DNA from 3 places in the Halobacillus seohaensis genome. Region 3 is predicted to be linked to each of the others. Evidence: riboswitches for the same ligand, from Rfam matches in the RefSeq annotation. Region 3 holds a riboswitch; each other region holds the start of a gene.

Region 1 (4,872 bases), on a different contig from region 3:
ACTAATTCGAGAGTGGCCACGTGACGAAATTTTTCTCCTTGCTGCTTTGCTTTAGTAATATCCTTTTCTGATATATGGGAGATACCTTGAAGTGGGACTTCTGACCAAAGCGGTTGTCTATTATAAAGTAACTGACTTACTATCATTAACTTATAAAAGGCATCGTACCCTTCAATATCATTGGTCGGGTCTGCCTCTGCATATCCCTTGTCCTGTGCTTCCTGTAGTGCTTCGGAAAATGGTTTTCCATCCTCTTGCATCGCCGTTAGAATATAATTGCTAGTTCCATTGAGAATGGCTTCAACTTTTGTGATTTGATTGACTTGAAGTAGGTTCATTAACGTTCCAATAACTGGTGTTCCGGATGCTGTGGTTGCTTCATAGCCGATACTTGTATACTTTCCGGCTTTTTCAAGAAGTTCTTGACCATATGTAGCAAACATAACTTTGTTGGCAGTGACCACGTGTATGTTTTTGTCTAATGCTTCCTTCAGGTAAGAATGACTAGGTTCCTCACCGTTAATTGCTTCAAAAATAACGTCCGGGTTTTGGTTGATTATATCTTCAAAATTGTCTGTGATAAAGACATAATCGGAAATGGCGCGTTCTTTAAGCTTGTTTTGAACTAATAGACCACATATCTCTACATCTTCACCTATTAAGTCTGTTAATTGTTTCTGCTTATTTTGAAGGATTTCGTAAACTCCTTGACCGACTGTTCCAAATCCTAATAATGCTACTCTAATTGTCATGATTGTTCACTACTCCTTGGTTGATTTTTTCTTGAATCCATAGACCCCATTGATCGAATTCAACTAGAAAGCCATCGTGACCGTAATCTGTCTGGACATGATGGTGTTGACTATTAGGTACGTCAGCACTGAAGTCTTCTATTAACTCTTTGGGATATAATAAATCGTGTTGGAAGCTAATTGTGTAAAGTTGTGCCTGAAATTGCTTAGCTACATTTTGTAATGTCCCTCTACCACGACTGATATCGTGATTGTTCATAGATTCTAATAAATACAGATAGCTGTTGGCGTCAAATCGCTCTTTAATTTTTTCCCCTTGATAATCCATATAAGATTGAATGTCATAATGGGACTCATTGTGACTTCTATCAAATCTTTTTTGAAAAATCTTTCCGCTTCGATACGTAACCATACCTGTCATTCTCGCAAGTTCAAACCCTTGAAGTTGTTCATTTTTATCATAATTTCCCTTATTGAAAGCTGGATCATCTTGAATAGCTCGTGCTCCTATATGATTAAAAGCAATTCCATAGTCGCTCAAGTAGGGAGTTGCAGCTAAAACAAACAATTGCTTCATAAAATTTGGGTAGAGAAGTCCCCACTCAAAGGTTTGCATCCCGCCTAGTGACCCACCCGCAATGGCATGTACCTCATAAATTTCAAGTTTTTGTAATGCTTTATACTGAGCGTGAACCATGTCACGGATCGTAATCTTTGGAAAATCCAATCGATAAGTATCCTGTGTTAAATGATTAAAACTTGCTGGACCTGTAGAACCATGACATCCTCCCAGTACGTTGAAGGTAATCACTTGGAAGTGGGTGGTGTCAATTGGACAATTGTCCCCAACAAGGCCATACCACCACCCAGGGCTTTCAGAAGAACCAATAGTATATTGGTTTCCAGTTAGAGCATGGCAAATGAGAACGACAGGGGCATCTTTAGGACCAAACCGTTCATAAGCTAACTCAACATCAGGAAGTGTCCCTCCAGATTCTAAGGCAAAGCTTCCAATCGAAATTTTAGTTTTAGTATTTTGATCTATAATGTTTTTAGTTGACATGTACGGTCCCCCCTCCTATTTCTCATTTAAATTCCTAATGTAGAAAATATGAAAAGCCCTCTTCTTTAATAAGAAGAGGGCGGTTGGTTAGGTTCCTCCTCTTATCAGTCAGATCATAAAGATCTGTAGGAATTAGCACCTTTTCAAGCCGTTGCTTGAAGGTTGCCGGGCGTCACAGGGCCTAGTCCCTCTGCCACTCTAGATAAGAGTTATTCAGTTGGCGTGTCATTTAAGGTATGTTACGAATTATAGAATGACACGAATATAATGTCAAACTATTTGTAAAATAATGTCCACGTTTGAATTTGAAAAACAGTGGGAAAATACACATCAAGACTACAAAGTAGAAGGAGAGATAAATCATGAAGGAATATAGCGTTGCACCAAATAAAGATGTTACAGGTTGGATAGTTAAAATAGAAGATGTTGCTCCAACTGATGAATATGATGCAAGAGATAAAGCTGTAGAAAAGGCAAAAGAAATGGCGGAGCAAAACAAGCCAAGTCGTGTGCAAATTCTTGACCAAAATCACGAAGTAGAAGAGGAGATGAAATTTTAAGATGAGAGATGGTTAATTTTCTAGAAAAACTCCCGGATCGGGAGTTTTTTTATGGAATAAAACTTGCTGAAACGTTACGCTATACATAGAATTAAAAAGTGATAATCCTCTATGGTTAATTCGTTTGATGCAGGCAAATACCCCTCCTCTTTATTTTCACTTCAATTCTAGCAGGGATCTCCCTACCTATAAATAAATAAAGGTGTGGTAAATGATATGAAACAACAAGTGGATGTCATTATTGTTGGTGCAAGAGTTGCTGGGGCAAGCTTAGCCATTTTATTAGGTGAAATGGGCAAAAAAGTATTAATGTTAGATAAGTCATCATTTCCAAGTGATACACTTTCTACACACCACCTCTCGCACCTCCATTATTTGAAACAGTTAGATGTATTAGATGAAGTTGAAGCTACAGGCTTAAGGAAGATTAAAAGAATGCGTACATATATAGCTGATAGTTTCATCGAAGGGCCCCGTGAGTCTTATACCTTGGCCCCGAGACGCGACCATTTAGACCATGTGTTAATTAATAAGGCTATAAGTTATGAAAATGTGGAGCTTTTAGAAGGATATCAAGTGATTAGCTTGCTTAAAAAAGGGATGCAAGGTGAAGTGTGTGGACTGGAAGCAGTTGATAAAAGAGGGGGTAAGCATACCATCAAGGCTCCTATTACTGTAGGAGCAGATGGTAAAAACTCTTCGGTTGCTAAGTGGGTAGGAGCTAAGAAATATGGGGAATATTCTACTGTGAGGCCAGTCTTTTACGGGTATTATTTTAATGTTAAGCCACTTATGGAACCTACCACTGAAATTTTCTTGAATGAGGGGCGGATTGGTTTTTTATTTCCGATGGAACCAGGGATCGATTGTTTAGGGCTAGAAGTTCGTCCGGAGGAATTTAATAAATTTGCGAAAGAACCACAATCGTTTGAGGAAACTTACCGTCAATTTTATGGAATGAGTGATCGTTTAGAAGAAGCAACCTTGCAAGGGAGGATTATCGGTACACCGGGTGTTCCTAACTTCTTTCGAGAGGCTGCAGGAAAAGGTTGGGCATTGATAGGAGATGCGGGCCATAGCAAAGACCCTAGTACAGGGTTAGGAATCAATGACGCATTGATGCAATCTTCTCTACTTGCAAAGTCCATTAAAGCTTGGGATCAAGGTGAATCATGGGAAGGGGTTATGAAGGAATTTCAGAAGCGACGCGATGAGAACCTTGGACCTGGTTACCGATTAACGTTAGACTATATTCAAACAAGAAAACCTTGGTCTGCGAACGAATCAGCTCTATTTCAAGCAATGGCTGCCAATCCTATGGTTTGGAATAGAGTAGTGCAGCACTTACCTGATGTACTTAAACAACATTCCGAAGAAACACCTGAGCTATATGGTTCAGTGGAATATGAAGCCAAAAACTTTGGATTTCATTACTAATGAAGGAGGGAAAGCATGACATGGACAAAGGAAGTAGCTTTTGCTAAATTGCAGGACATTTACACAGACAAAGTGATGCAAGATGAAAAAAGAAGGGTTTTCCAACAAGTATATCGACATTTATATGAACACCTTGATGATTTAGCTGTTAAATCCGGCTTAAAAGAGGAAGCTCAAAAACAACTTAAATTTTTTAAAGAATATACATTTATGCCTGGAGATAATTTATTTCAGTCGATGCGTTATGTTTTTCTTATGGCACGAGGTGAGAAAGAGAAAGATCCAAGGGAAACCGAAAGCCATTTAAACCGTATTTACCGTTCGCTTTTTCAACCAGCAGGACTTAAAAATCCCTATATACCAGATTCCTTCTGGTCAACACCTTTAGGAGTGGCATGCTTGGTGGCACAGGAAGGAGTCGAGTCAGTGTATCCGATTTTAGATGAGATCATGGAGGAAGAGCAAAACTAAAAATTGTTATTTTACGTAAAGGCCCTCATTCAATAACTAAGAGGGCCTTTTCTTACGCTTAATTATAACTGGAAAAAGGTGCGGATTTGTCCCGCAACTCCTTTGAAAATATCTAATCCTTCAAGGTTAGTTAGCATCCCTTTGATGACAGCTGGACGTGGGTCTTGACGTTCAATTTCTTCAAGGAGTACAGAAATGGTAACATCAATTTCTGACTCAGTATTTTGGGTTTGCTTCCCCTTAAGTGATTGGACGATCTCATTCAGTTGGTTGTCGTAGTAATTTTCTGGAATAATCTCACTCATGAGTCGGTCGGTTATGACCGGTTGGTCAGTCGATTTTTTAAACCCTTCAACGAGAAAATCCGTGCGTTTTAGGATTGCCTCGCATAACTCCTCTATATCAAATTGCACGTCTTCAATTATGATAAGGTCCAAATAAGTCTTAAACATTCCCTGCATCAAAACCGTAACTTCCCAAATGTACGGATCAATGTCTTTTCCGTATATTGCAGTTAAGTTCCTTTTATAAAAAAGGTGGGAATTAAATCTCATATGCTGGATAAATTCTTCAATATCTTTGTTAAAAG
Region 2 (4,872 bases), on a different contig from region 3:
TGGAATGGTTCATGGATATTTTACAACAATGGCCGTTTTTTCGGATCGAATTAAAGGTACTATTACTCAAATCAATCAGTTCTTAAGTAAAAACAAACAAAATGTATAGTCTTGTAAACCCGATTCTTTTGAAAAAGAGTTAAAAAGTATACAAGGAGGTAGAAAGAATTATGGTATCTACTAATCAACATCAGGCACCTGATTACGATGCAATTGTGATTGGTGCAGGATTTTCTGGATTATATATGCTTCATCGTTTAAGAGAAGCTGGTTATTCTGTTCGAGTTTATGAGGCAGCCGATGGTGTGGGTGGGGTGTGGTATTGGAACCGATATCCTGGCGCTCGTTGTGATTCGGAAAGTATCTATTATAATTATACTTTCTCTGAAGAGTTATATAGGGAATGGACATGGTCTTCTCGCTATCCAAAACAGTCAGAAATTTTGGATTACCTTAATTTCGTGGCTGATAAGTTTGAACTGCGGACAGATATCCAGTTTGACACCAAAATTAAGGCAGCACATTATGATGAAACGAACCACAAATGGAATATTGAGACCGGCGATGGAAATAATGTGTCTGCGAAATACTTTATTACCGGAGTAGGTTGTCTGTCAGCAGCTAACATTCCAAACATAAAAGGTAAGGATACTTTCACTGGTGAATCCTACCATACCGGACACTGGCCTCACGAAGGGGTGGATTTCAAAGGGAAGCATGTCGGGATCATTGGAACTGGTTCAAGTGGTATTCAGTCTATTCCCGTTATTGCTAAGGAAGCGGATCATCTTACTGTTTTTCAACGTACACCGCAGTATAGTACGCCAGCAAAAAATCACCCTTATGATTTAGAAACAATTGAATATTCAAAAGAAAATTTTTATCAAATTAAGGAACAAATGAGAAACTCACCAGGGGGGATACCTGCAGAATTTCCAACCCAATCAGCTTTAGAAAATACACAGGAAGAACGGCAGGAGGTTTTTGAAGAAGCCTGGGAAAAAGGCGGCTTTTATATGCAAAACACATATAATGATATCACGATTAACGAGGATGCCAACGAAACATTAGCTGAATTCGTTCGTTCAAAGATTCGTGAAACTGTCCATGACCAAAAGATTGCTGAGAAATTAATGCCATCCTATTATTATGGAACGAAACGTCCAGTATTGGATACAAATTATTTTGAAACATTTAATAGAACAAACGTATCGCTCATTGATCTGAAAAACACTCCGATTCATAGAATAACAGAGAAGGGTGTTCAAACGACGGAAGAAGAGTATGAGCTGGACACACTTATCTTTGCGACAGGTTATGATGCGATGACAGGTCCACTGTTAAAGATTGATATTCGTGGTAGAGAAGGGGTTTCTTTAAAAGAGAAATGGGGTGGTGGAGCACAGACAAAAACTTACCTTGGTTTGACCAATGCAGGTTTCCCTAATATGTTTATGATTACTGGACCAGAAAGTCCTTCCGTGCTAAGTAATATGCCTGTTTCTATTGAACAGCATGTGGAATGGATTGCTGACTGTATTGATTATCTTTGTGAACATAATATAGATTATATCGAGGCAACTCCAGAAGCTGAGAATGCATGGAGTACACATTGTAGAGAGGTGGCCGAAGCTACGCTCTTCACAAAAACTGAGTCATGGTATACAGGTGCAAATATTGAAGGAAAACCACGGGGATTCTTGATTTATCTTGGAGGAGTGGGAGCTTATCGAGAGAAATGCAGTGAAATTGCCAATGAAGGTTACCCAGGATTTACGATGGTCATTTCTAAGAAACTCGTGATTTAAAAGCAATAATTTAGGGGGGGGGGATTCGCTTCTTAACTTAATGGTTCTGTCGTTAGATACAGAGAAAGGGCTCAGGCATGTTTTCTGAGGGGAGGACGGTAAGTCTCCTACTAGAGCTGAGGCCACTGAAAAAGTGAATTTAATAAGAAAATTAACTCAACCAACCACTATATATGCGAGTGATATTTCTTTAAGAATTTATACTATTTAACCGAAACGTAGCAGACTTGTTTTCTAAACTTAAAGTGGTTCCATTCCTCTGTCTTTACTAACGGAACCATTTTTTAACTCTTTATTCAACATATTGCCCGATGGTAGACGTTTAACATAGCTTAATAAAAAAAGCACCCAAACTAATTGGGTGCTTACATAACAAAATGAATTATTGTTCTTCTTCTTCGTTAAACCATAATGGGTCTTCGTCATCAACAAAGCCGTTATAATTAATGAGGACTTCTTCACCTGCTTTTATATCGTTATAAGCATAAAAGTCAAACGTGTCTTTCTCAAAGTTAATTTCATAATTTGCATTAGGCTCATACGAATGGTTAAACATCATACCATATCCTAAAAGAAAAGCAGTGTGATTTTCTCCGTACTCAAACGCATAATCCGCAAGCCGAGTTTGCTCTATAAATTGATGCTGATCATTAGGATAGGGAAGGACTGGAGCTTCATGGATTAGCTCATTTTTGCTTATATTGCGTGTTGCGAACACTCCTCTTCCGAACTCTTCATCAGTGAGTGTGGACAGTCTTACTTCAATCATGATAGTCACCTACGCCTTCTTTTCGATCAAAATTTGTAACTTCTTAAGTTTGACAGCTGAGTAAGATGAAAGCAACCTTTTTAGGTTATCTAAAGCCTAGCTTGGGAATGGATAATAAATTTTTTTGAAAAGTCCATTCATAAATGTATTTATTTTTTACTTGTATTACGATATACTAATAAACATAGTAATTTACTTGGTTTTAAAAAACAGAATGGTTGTAATTTTCTCATGATCTATTGACATTTATTGTGAATAAGCATATTATATGTAGCAATCATTAAATATCAATAATTTCATACGACTTTTCTTATCGTGAGAGGTGGAGGGACTGGCCCTTTGAAACCTCGGCAACGGATTTAATGAGCAAATCATTAAACACTGTGCCAATTCCAGCAGTGCTTTTCAGGCGCTCGATAGATAAGAAGATTGGAACTTACTGAATGCATCGTAAACCTCTCTTCTTATTTTTACTAAAAGAAGCGAGGTTTTTTAATTTGGCTTAGAGGGAGGTAATTATGGGAAACAATATTATTTATTATGACCGTTTCTCTAGTGACCCATTTGAAGGATGGCAACCAACTGATGATACAAAAGGTGCTGCTGAGGTTTTGCAGTGGGCTTATGAATCATATGGAGAGTCAATTGTATATGCTTGCAGTTTTGGAGCGGAAGGAATTGTATTAATTGATTTGATTTCCAAAGTAAAGAAAGATGCGGAAATTGTTTTTCTTGATACGGATGTCCATTTTCAAGAAACTTACGAACTTATTGATAAAGTAAAAAAAAGATACCCTGAGCTTAACATTCATTTAAAAAAGCCGGATTTAACACTAGATGAGCAGTCAAGTCAGTACGGTTCTGCTCTTTGGAAAAGACAGCCCAATCAATGTTGTTACATTCGAAAAATCAAACCGCTTGAGGATGCTCTTTCTGGAGCGACAGCCTGGATTTCAGGATTGAGAAGAGAACAGTCTCCTAGTAGAAGCCATACGAACTTTGTGAATAAGGATGAACGATTTGAATCAATTAAGGTATGTCCCCTTATTTACTGGACCTGGGATGATGTTTGGGATTATATCCGACTAAACGACTTGGATTACAATGTCTTACATGATCAAGGTTATCCTAGTATTGGTTGTATGCCCTGCACGTCTGCTGTGAATGAACAAGATGACGATCGTTCAGGTAGATGGAAGGGGTCAACTAAAACGGAATGTGGGCTACACACTTCAGGAAATTAAGAATAGGGATGGAATGGATTATACTATAAAACTAAATGAAGGAGAGAGTTATATGTCACTTATTACGCCACATGGCGGGTACCTAGTCAATCAATGGAATCAAGAAGGGTTTACATCAAAACCAACAGATAGTATTGAATTAGATGCTATGGCTTTGAGCGATTTAGAATTGATAGCGAATGGGGCGTACAGTCCACTTAAAGGTTTCTTAAATAAAGAGGATTATCAATCAGTCGTTGATACGTTACGATTAGCTGATGGTACGCCATGGAGTATTCCTATTACATTACCTGTTCATGCTGAGCAGGCGTCGAGCTTAAACCCAGGTGATGTTGCAGAGCTTTATCAAGGTAATACAGTGTATGGAGTTATCGAAATCGAAGAGATCTACCAACCAGATAAAGAGAAAGAAGCAAGAGAAGTTTACTTAACAACAGAAGAAGCGCATCCAGGGGTGAAAAAGCTTTTCAATCGTCCGGACTATTACGTAGCTGGAGAAATACAAATGCTTAACCAATCAGTTCGAGAACATGAGGATAAGTTTTATTTGGACCCTGCAGAATCGAGGAAGCATTTTCAGGAACTCGGATGGAATAAAGTGGTCGGGTTTCAAACGCGTAACCCTGTCCATCGAGCTCACGAATATATTCAAAAGGCATCTTTAGAAATTGTCGATGGACTATTTCTTAATCCTTTAGTAGGAGAAACAAAGAGTGATGATATTCCGAGTGATGTTCGAATGAAGAGTTACCAAGTTTTACTAGAACATTATTATCCTGCTAATCGAGTGGTGCTTGCTGTGTTTAATGCGGCTATGCGTTATGCAGGCCCGAGGGAAGCGATCTTCCACGCCATTGTACGGAAAAACTTTGGTTGCTCTCACTTTATTGTCGGACGTGACCATGCAGGTGTCGGAAATTATTACGGCACTTATGATGCACAGAAAATTTTCAGTAACTACGAAGAAGATGAATTAGGCATCACGCCATTATTCTTTGAACACAGCTTTTATTGCTTGTCTTGTGAAGCGATGGTTTCCCATAAAACGTGC
Region 3 (4,872 bases):
AAGCCATATTCACATTTCCTGTTTGATACCAGCTAAACACCGGATGAACACGTTCCCAACTAAATGGTTCGCCTTCCATCCACTCTTCCGCTACATTGTAAGCTCCACATTTAGGTGGAAGGGTTCTCGTAGTCATACGATGAGCCTCCTTACTCTTTCATAATATCTGTCTTTAAAGTCTTCTGTTTAAGATCAGCTAAAAAAGGATGCTTAAAGGCTTCTGTTTTTTCGCTGTGCCATCACAATATTAATCCTAGTTCTTGAAACATCATGCCAACTATTTAAATTTCACATGCATAAGTTTCGATTGTTCCTCTTAACCGCTGTGCTTCTTTGTACGTGCAACGATTGTGAATAACTTGAAGTCCTGCCTCACTGGCAATCTTCGCAGCCTCAGGTGCAATAACACCTTCTTGTAACCAGAAAACGTCAGGCTGAACATTAGCTGCCTCTTTCGCAATTTCCACCGCGGCTTCAGGGCTGCGGAAAATTTGTGCCACATCTATTTTAAACGGAATAGAACTTAAGTCTGGATAGGCTTTCTCACCTAACACTTCATCTTCTCGAGGATTGACAGGAACAATTTGATAACCTAAACGCTGCATCTTACGCGCTAAACGGTGACTTGGACGGGATGGTTTTCCACTTAAGCCAACCACAGCCAGCCTCTTCGGTCGAGTCACTTCCTTACCATCTACTTCTTCCTTCACTTGAGCTGAACTTAAAGCCCACTTAATAACACCTTCATCATTTTCTGTAATCGTAGAAGCTACTTCGCGACCAGTAGCTTTACCAATAGCGCGATTTAAGTCATTAATTAAATCTTTCACTGATTCAATACCTACAGATAAACGAATTAGCTCTTCTGTTACCCCACTTGCAACTAAGTCTTCTGCTGATAACTGTTGGTGAGTTGTTGATGCTGGGTGAATAATTAGTGATTTCGCATCTCCTACGTTTGCAACGTGAGACCATAGTGAAATATTGTTAATTACTTCACGGCCAGCATCACGACCACCTTTAATTCCAAAGTTCACAATGGAACCATATCCACCTTCTAAGTACTTGCCGGCAAGGTCATGTGCTGGATGCTCTGTTAAACCTGGATAAGAGACCCACTCTACATCTGGATGTCCTTTCAAGTATTCTGCTAATTCAAGAGCATTATCATTGTGACGCTCAACACGTAGATGTAACGTTTCTAGACCTTGAATAAGTTGAAAAGCACTTTGCGGACTTAAGCATGCCCCAATGTCTCTAAGCAGTTGAACACGCAGCTTTGTAATAAAGGCTAATGTTCCAAAATCAGCCGCATATTTAATGCCATTGTAACTTGGATCTGGCTCTGTGAAGACAGGGAACTTACCGTTAGTCCAGTCAAAACGGCCACCGTCAACAACAACTCCACCAATCGTTGTACCATGACCTCCTATCCACTTCGTCGCCGAGTGAACAACAATATCTGCACCCCATTCAATTGGTTTACAAGAGTAAGGAGTAGCGAATGTATTATCAACGATAAGTGGAACCCCATTATCATGAGCAATTCCGGATACTTTCTCAAAATCTAGTACATGCAAGCTGGGATTTCCAATCGTTTCAGCAAAAACCGCTTTTGTTTTATCAGTAATCGCTTTTCGGAAGTTTTCAGGATCTTCTGGATCAACAAATACTACGTTAATACCATATCGCGGCAAAGTATTAGCAAATAAGTTATAAGTACCACCATATAAGTTTGCTGCAGCAACAATCTCATCTCCTGCTCCAGCAATATTCAAAATGGATAGAGAAATAGCTGACATTCCAGAAGCTGTAGCCACAGAAGCTACCCCATTTTCAAGTAAGGCCATTCTCTTTTCAAAAACATCTACCGTTGGATTACCAATTCGTGAATAAATATTCCCAGGCTCATCTAGAGCAAATAGGCTTTGTGCATGATCTGTGTCATGGAAAACATAAGATGTCGTTTGATAGATTGGAACGGCTCGAGAACCTGTCGTCGGATCTGGTGACTGTCCACCGTGTAAAGAAATTGTATCTAAATCATAGCTTTCAAATGAATTTGTCATAATAAAATCCTCCCTTAGAATAAATAAAATTTATTGTTTACTTTTAGGCTGTTTTAAATCTAGTTCTTGATTTTTGTTACAAAAACTATTGATTTCTTTATTAGGCAAGTTGCTTATCTTAGTCCGTTAAAGCTTCCGATTGCGGGAAGACGATTCGGTTACTGCATTTAAAGAAAGGTGGTCCGAAAAGCGAGCTATTTCCCCGACCACCTTCCTTTCGTGTTGGTGACGGAACGGCCAGCTATCCCAAGCGTGTTATTGGCCGATTGTTGAATAAACTTATTCCTCACTTTTCAAATCTGAGATAAAAAGATGCAAAAAACCCCTCTTCGATAAGAAGAGGGGTTTGTTATAAACGGGTCCTCCTCTTATCTCTCAGATCAATGATCTGTAGGATTTGGCACCTTCTCAAACTGAATATTTGTAGGTTGCCGGGCATCACAGGGCCTATTCCCTCTGCCGCTCTTAATAAGAGTTTGCATTATTTAAATTGTCTATGCTTATCAATTATAGGCACTTTACTAACTATAGTCAATAATTTTTTGAATATTTATTTAATAGATTGATGGATTGCCTGCTTGAACTGGGCAGCAATATCTTCCGCTTCTTCAATTCCAATAGACAGTCGAATCACATAATCATTGATTCCAATTTTATTTCGTTCTTCCACAGTTAAAGCCCGATGAGAAGTACGTACAGGATAGGATACGGTTGTTTCAACTCCTGCTAACGTCGGTGCTAGCTTAATCCATCCTAATGATTTGAAAAACGCTTCTACATCAACCTTTTCAGCTAACTCAATCGTTACAATGGCTCCTTTTCCTCGTTCAGAGACATATTCCGGATAATAGACGCGTTCCACTCCATCGTCTTCGTTTAACATTTGAGCTACCTGGTCTGCGTTATGTGATTGCTGTTTCACTCGTAATGCAAGAGTTTTTGAGCCGCGCTGCGTAAGCCATGCCTCAAAAGGACTTAAGTTTGTGCCTAAACCAATAATTCTCTGCTTTGCTTTTGTAATCAGTTCTTCATGCCCTACTACTACGCCAGAAGTAACATCACTATGGCCACCGATATACTTTGTCGCGCTATGAGCCACAATGTCTATTCCCTTTGTATAAGGCTGTAGTAAGTAAGGTGTAGCAAATGTATTATCCACCATTGTCCTCAAATCGTGTTGTTTGCCCAATTTAACAAGATTTTCAATATTTTCTACTCGTAGAAAAGGATTGGAAATGGATTCTGTGTACAACAACTTCGTATTCGGACGAATTGCAGCTTCTATGGACTGTTCATCAGCAAAAGAAACCATTGTATATTCAATACCAAAACTCGCTAATTGCTTAGTAATCAATTGATGTGTTCCACCATACAAGTCTTCAGCAGCTAATATATGATCTCCTGCTTCAACAACCGAAAGAATTCCAGCCATAATTGCTGAAATGCCAGATGAAGCTGCTACCCCTGAAGGTGCACCCTCCAAATTAGCAACCGTCTGTCCTAATTCATCTGTGTTCGGGTTATTCTCTCTCGTATAGGAATACGGCACCTCTCCTGCATAATAGCTTTCCAAGTGATCCAAATCACGAAAGGTGAAAGCAGATGTTTGATAAATTGGAGTAGCTTTGCTATTTAATGCTGTATCTTGATTTAACTTATTATGTACAACACGTGTACTAAATGATCGTTTTGACATCGAGATCTCTCCTTTTAGACTCTAATTCCTCATAGTATATAATAACATTCTCCCTTATTGTCAAAGAATTATAATTCTCTCTCATTCAAAATCGCTTGTACAACATGCTGGTAATAATTAAAGTCATGAGGACAGAAGTGATGGCGTAATAAAGTAATTTCATCCCCGCTTAATACCGAGGTCGCTATTAGGTGTTGACGATTTTTCGATATCATACTTAAGAAATCTTCTAAGTCGATTTCTACTACGTCCGTCACTTCTTCGTTAATCGCAAACTCTAATTCGTTATTATAAGGGTATAAGTAAATATGGCAAATTTCTTTGTCATTTAGAGTCTTCATCTTTAGTTGTTCTTTATGAAAGCCAGAGTAGATAATATTCTCCTCCCTAAGCTTAAGTCCCAACTCTTCCTCAATTTCCCTCAATCCGCCTTCAATGCGACTTTCATAGAGGCCAATATGCCCCGCAGCCGTTATATCGTAAAGATAAGGGAAATCCTTTTTAATACCTGAGCGCTTTTGAAAATAAATAGCCGTTCGATTTTCTTTATGTTTATAAAACCAACAATGAAAACTCTCATGCCAATCTCCGTCACGATGTACTTCATCTCTGTCTTTTTCCCCTATAGGCGTCAACCAATCGCTAAATATCTTCAGCATTTCTCCCATACGTTCACTCATTTCTCCTCATCGAATTTAGTATTATACTTAGTCTATCATAGAACGACAATAATCGAGGAAATTAATAAAAATCTCGTTTAAAAAATTGATCTTACGGTAAACTAAAAGTTGAGGAGGTAGATAAAATGAGGAAGAAAAAATCTAATCATAATAAAACCGACACATCTAATCAAACGGCCGAGTTTTTCTCACACTCTTCTGAAGTAAATAAAGCATTTACTAATGTTGAGCAAGAGAAGGACCCAGATAAAGAGAAAGAGTCTGATGCTATTTTAGGTCACTATTCAGATAGAGACTCTCAATAAAACGCACAATCTCCAGAGTGGGATTGTGCGTTTTAATTTTTTAAAAATAACAAAAATCTGCTATCATTAACCATAGTAATTCATCTTTTTCAGAAGGGACGCTTATAGATGAAGAAAGTGAA

Evidence for each region. Region 3 has a riboswitch for S-adenosylmethionine ahead of ACFQIC_RS13515 (PLP-dependent aspartate aminotransferase family protein). Riboswitches for the same ligand answer to the same signal wherever they lie in the genome.
Region 1: another riboswitch for S-adenosylmethionine. It lies ahead of metX (homoserine O-acetyltransferase MetX); the one in region 3 lies ahead of ACFQIC_RS13515 (PLP-dependent aspartate aminotransferase family protein).
Region 2: another riboswitch for S-adenosylmethionine. It lies ahead of ACFQIC_RS12080 (phosphoadenylyl-sulfate reductase); the one in region 3 lies ahead of ACFQIC_RS13515 (PLP-dependent aspartate aminotransferase family protein).

The regions. Positions count from the first base shown of each region.
Region 1 covers NZ_JBHSZV010000044.1:1,236-6,107, forward strand. Annotated here, with positions in the region: gene ACFQIC_RS15960 (homoserine dehydrogenase) at 1-752, opposite strand, end outside; gene metX (homoserine O-acetyltransferase MetX) at 742-1,815, opposite strand; SAM riboswitch class I at 1,914-2,024, opposite strand; gene ACFQIC_RS15970 (DUF2188 domain-containing protein) at 2,178-2,375, shown strand; gene ACFQIC_RS15975 (NAD(P)/FAD-dependent oxidoreductase) at 2,592-3,812, shown strand; gene ACFQIC_RS15980 (hypothetical protein) at 3,828-4,283, shown strand; gene ACFQIC_RS15985 (TetR/AcrR family transcriptional regulator) at 4,346-4,872, opposite strand, start outside.
Region 2 covers NZ_JBHSZV010000030.1:20,675-25,546, forward strand. Annotated here, with positions in the region: gene ACFQIC_RS12065 (alpha/beta hydrolase) at 1-109, shown strand, start outside; gene ACFQIC_RS12070 (flavin-containing monooxygenase) at 171-1,808, shown strand; gene ACFQIC_RS12075 (SET domain-containing protein) at 2,191-2,577, opposite strand; SAM riboswitch class I at 2,885-3,004, shown strand; gene ACFQIC_RS12080 (phosphoadenylyl-sulfate reductase) at 3,096-3,821, shown strand; gene sat (sulfate adenylyltransferase) at 3,874-4,872, shown strand, end outside.
Region 3 covers NZ_JBHSZV010000034.1:2,656-7,527, forward strand. Annotated here, with positions in the region: gene acsA (acetate--CoA ligase) at 1-136, opposite strand, end outside; gene ACFQIC_RS13515 (PLP-dependent aspartate aminotransferase family protein) at 282-2,069, opposite strand; SAM riboswitch class I at 2,435-2,544, opposite strand; gene ACFQIC_RS13520 (trans-sulfuration enzyme family protein) at 2,620-3,765, opposite strand; gene ACFQIC_RS13525 (NUDIX hydrolase) at 3,834-4,445, opposite strand; gene ACFQIC_RS13530 (hypothetical protein) at 4,571-4,750, shown strand; gene ACFQIC_RS13535 (hypothetical protein) at 4,859-4,872, shown strand, end outside.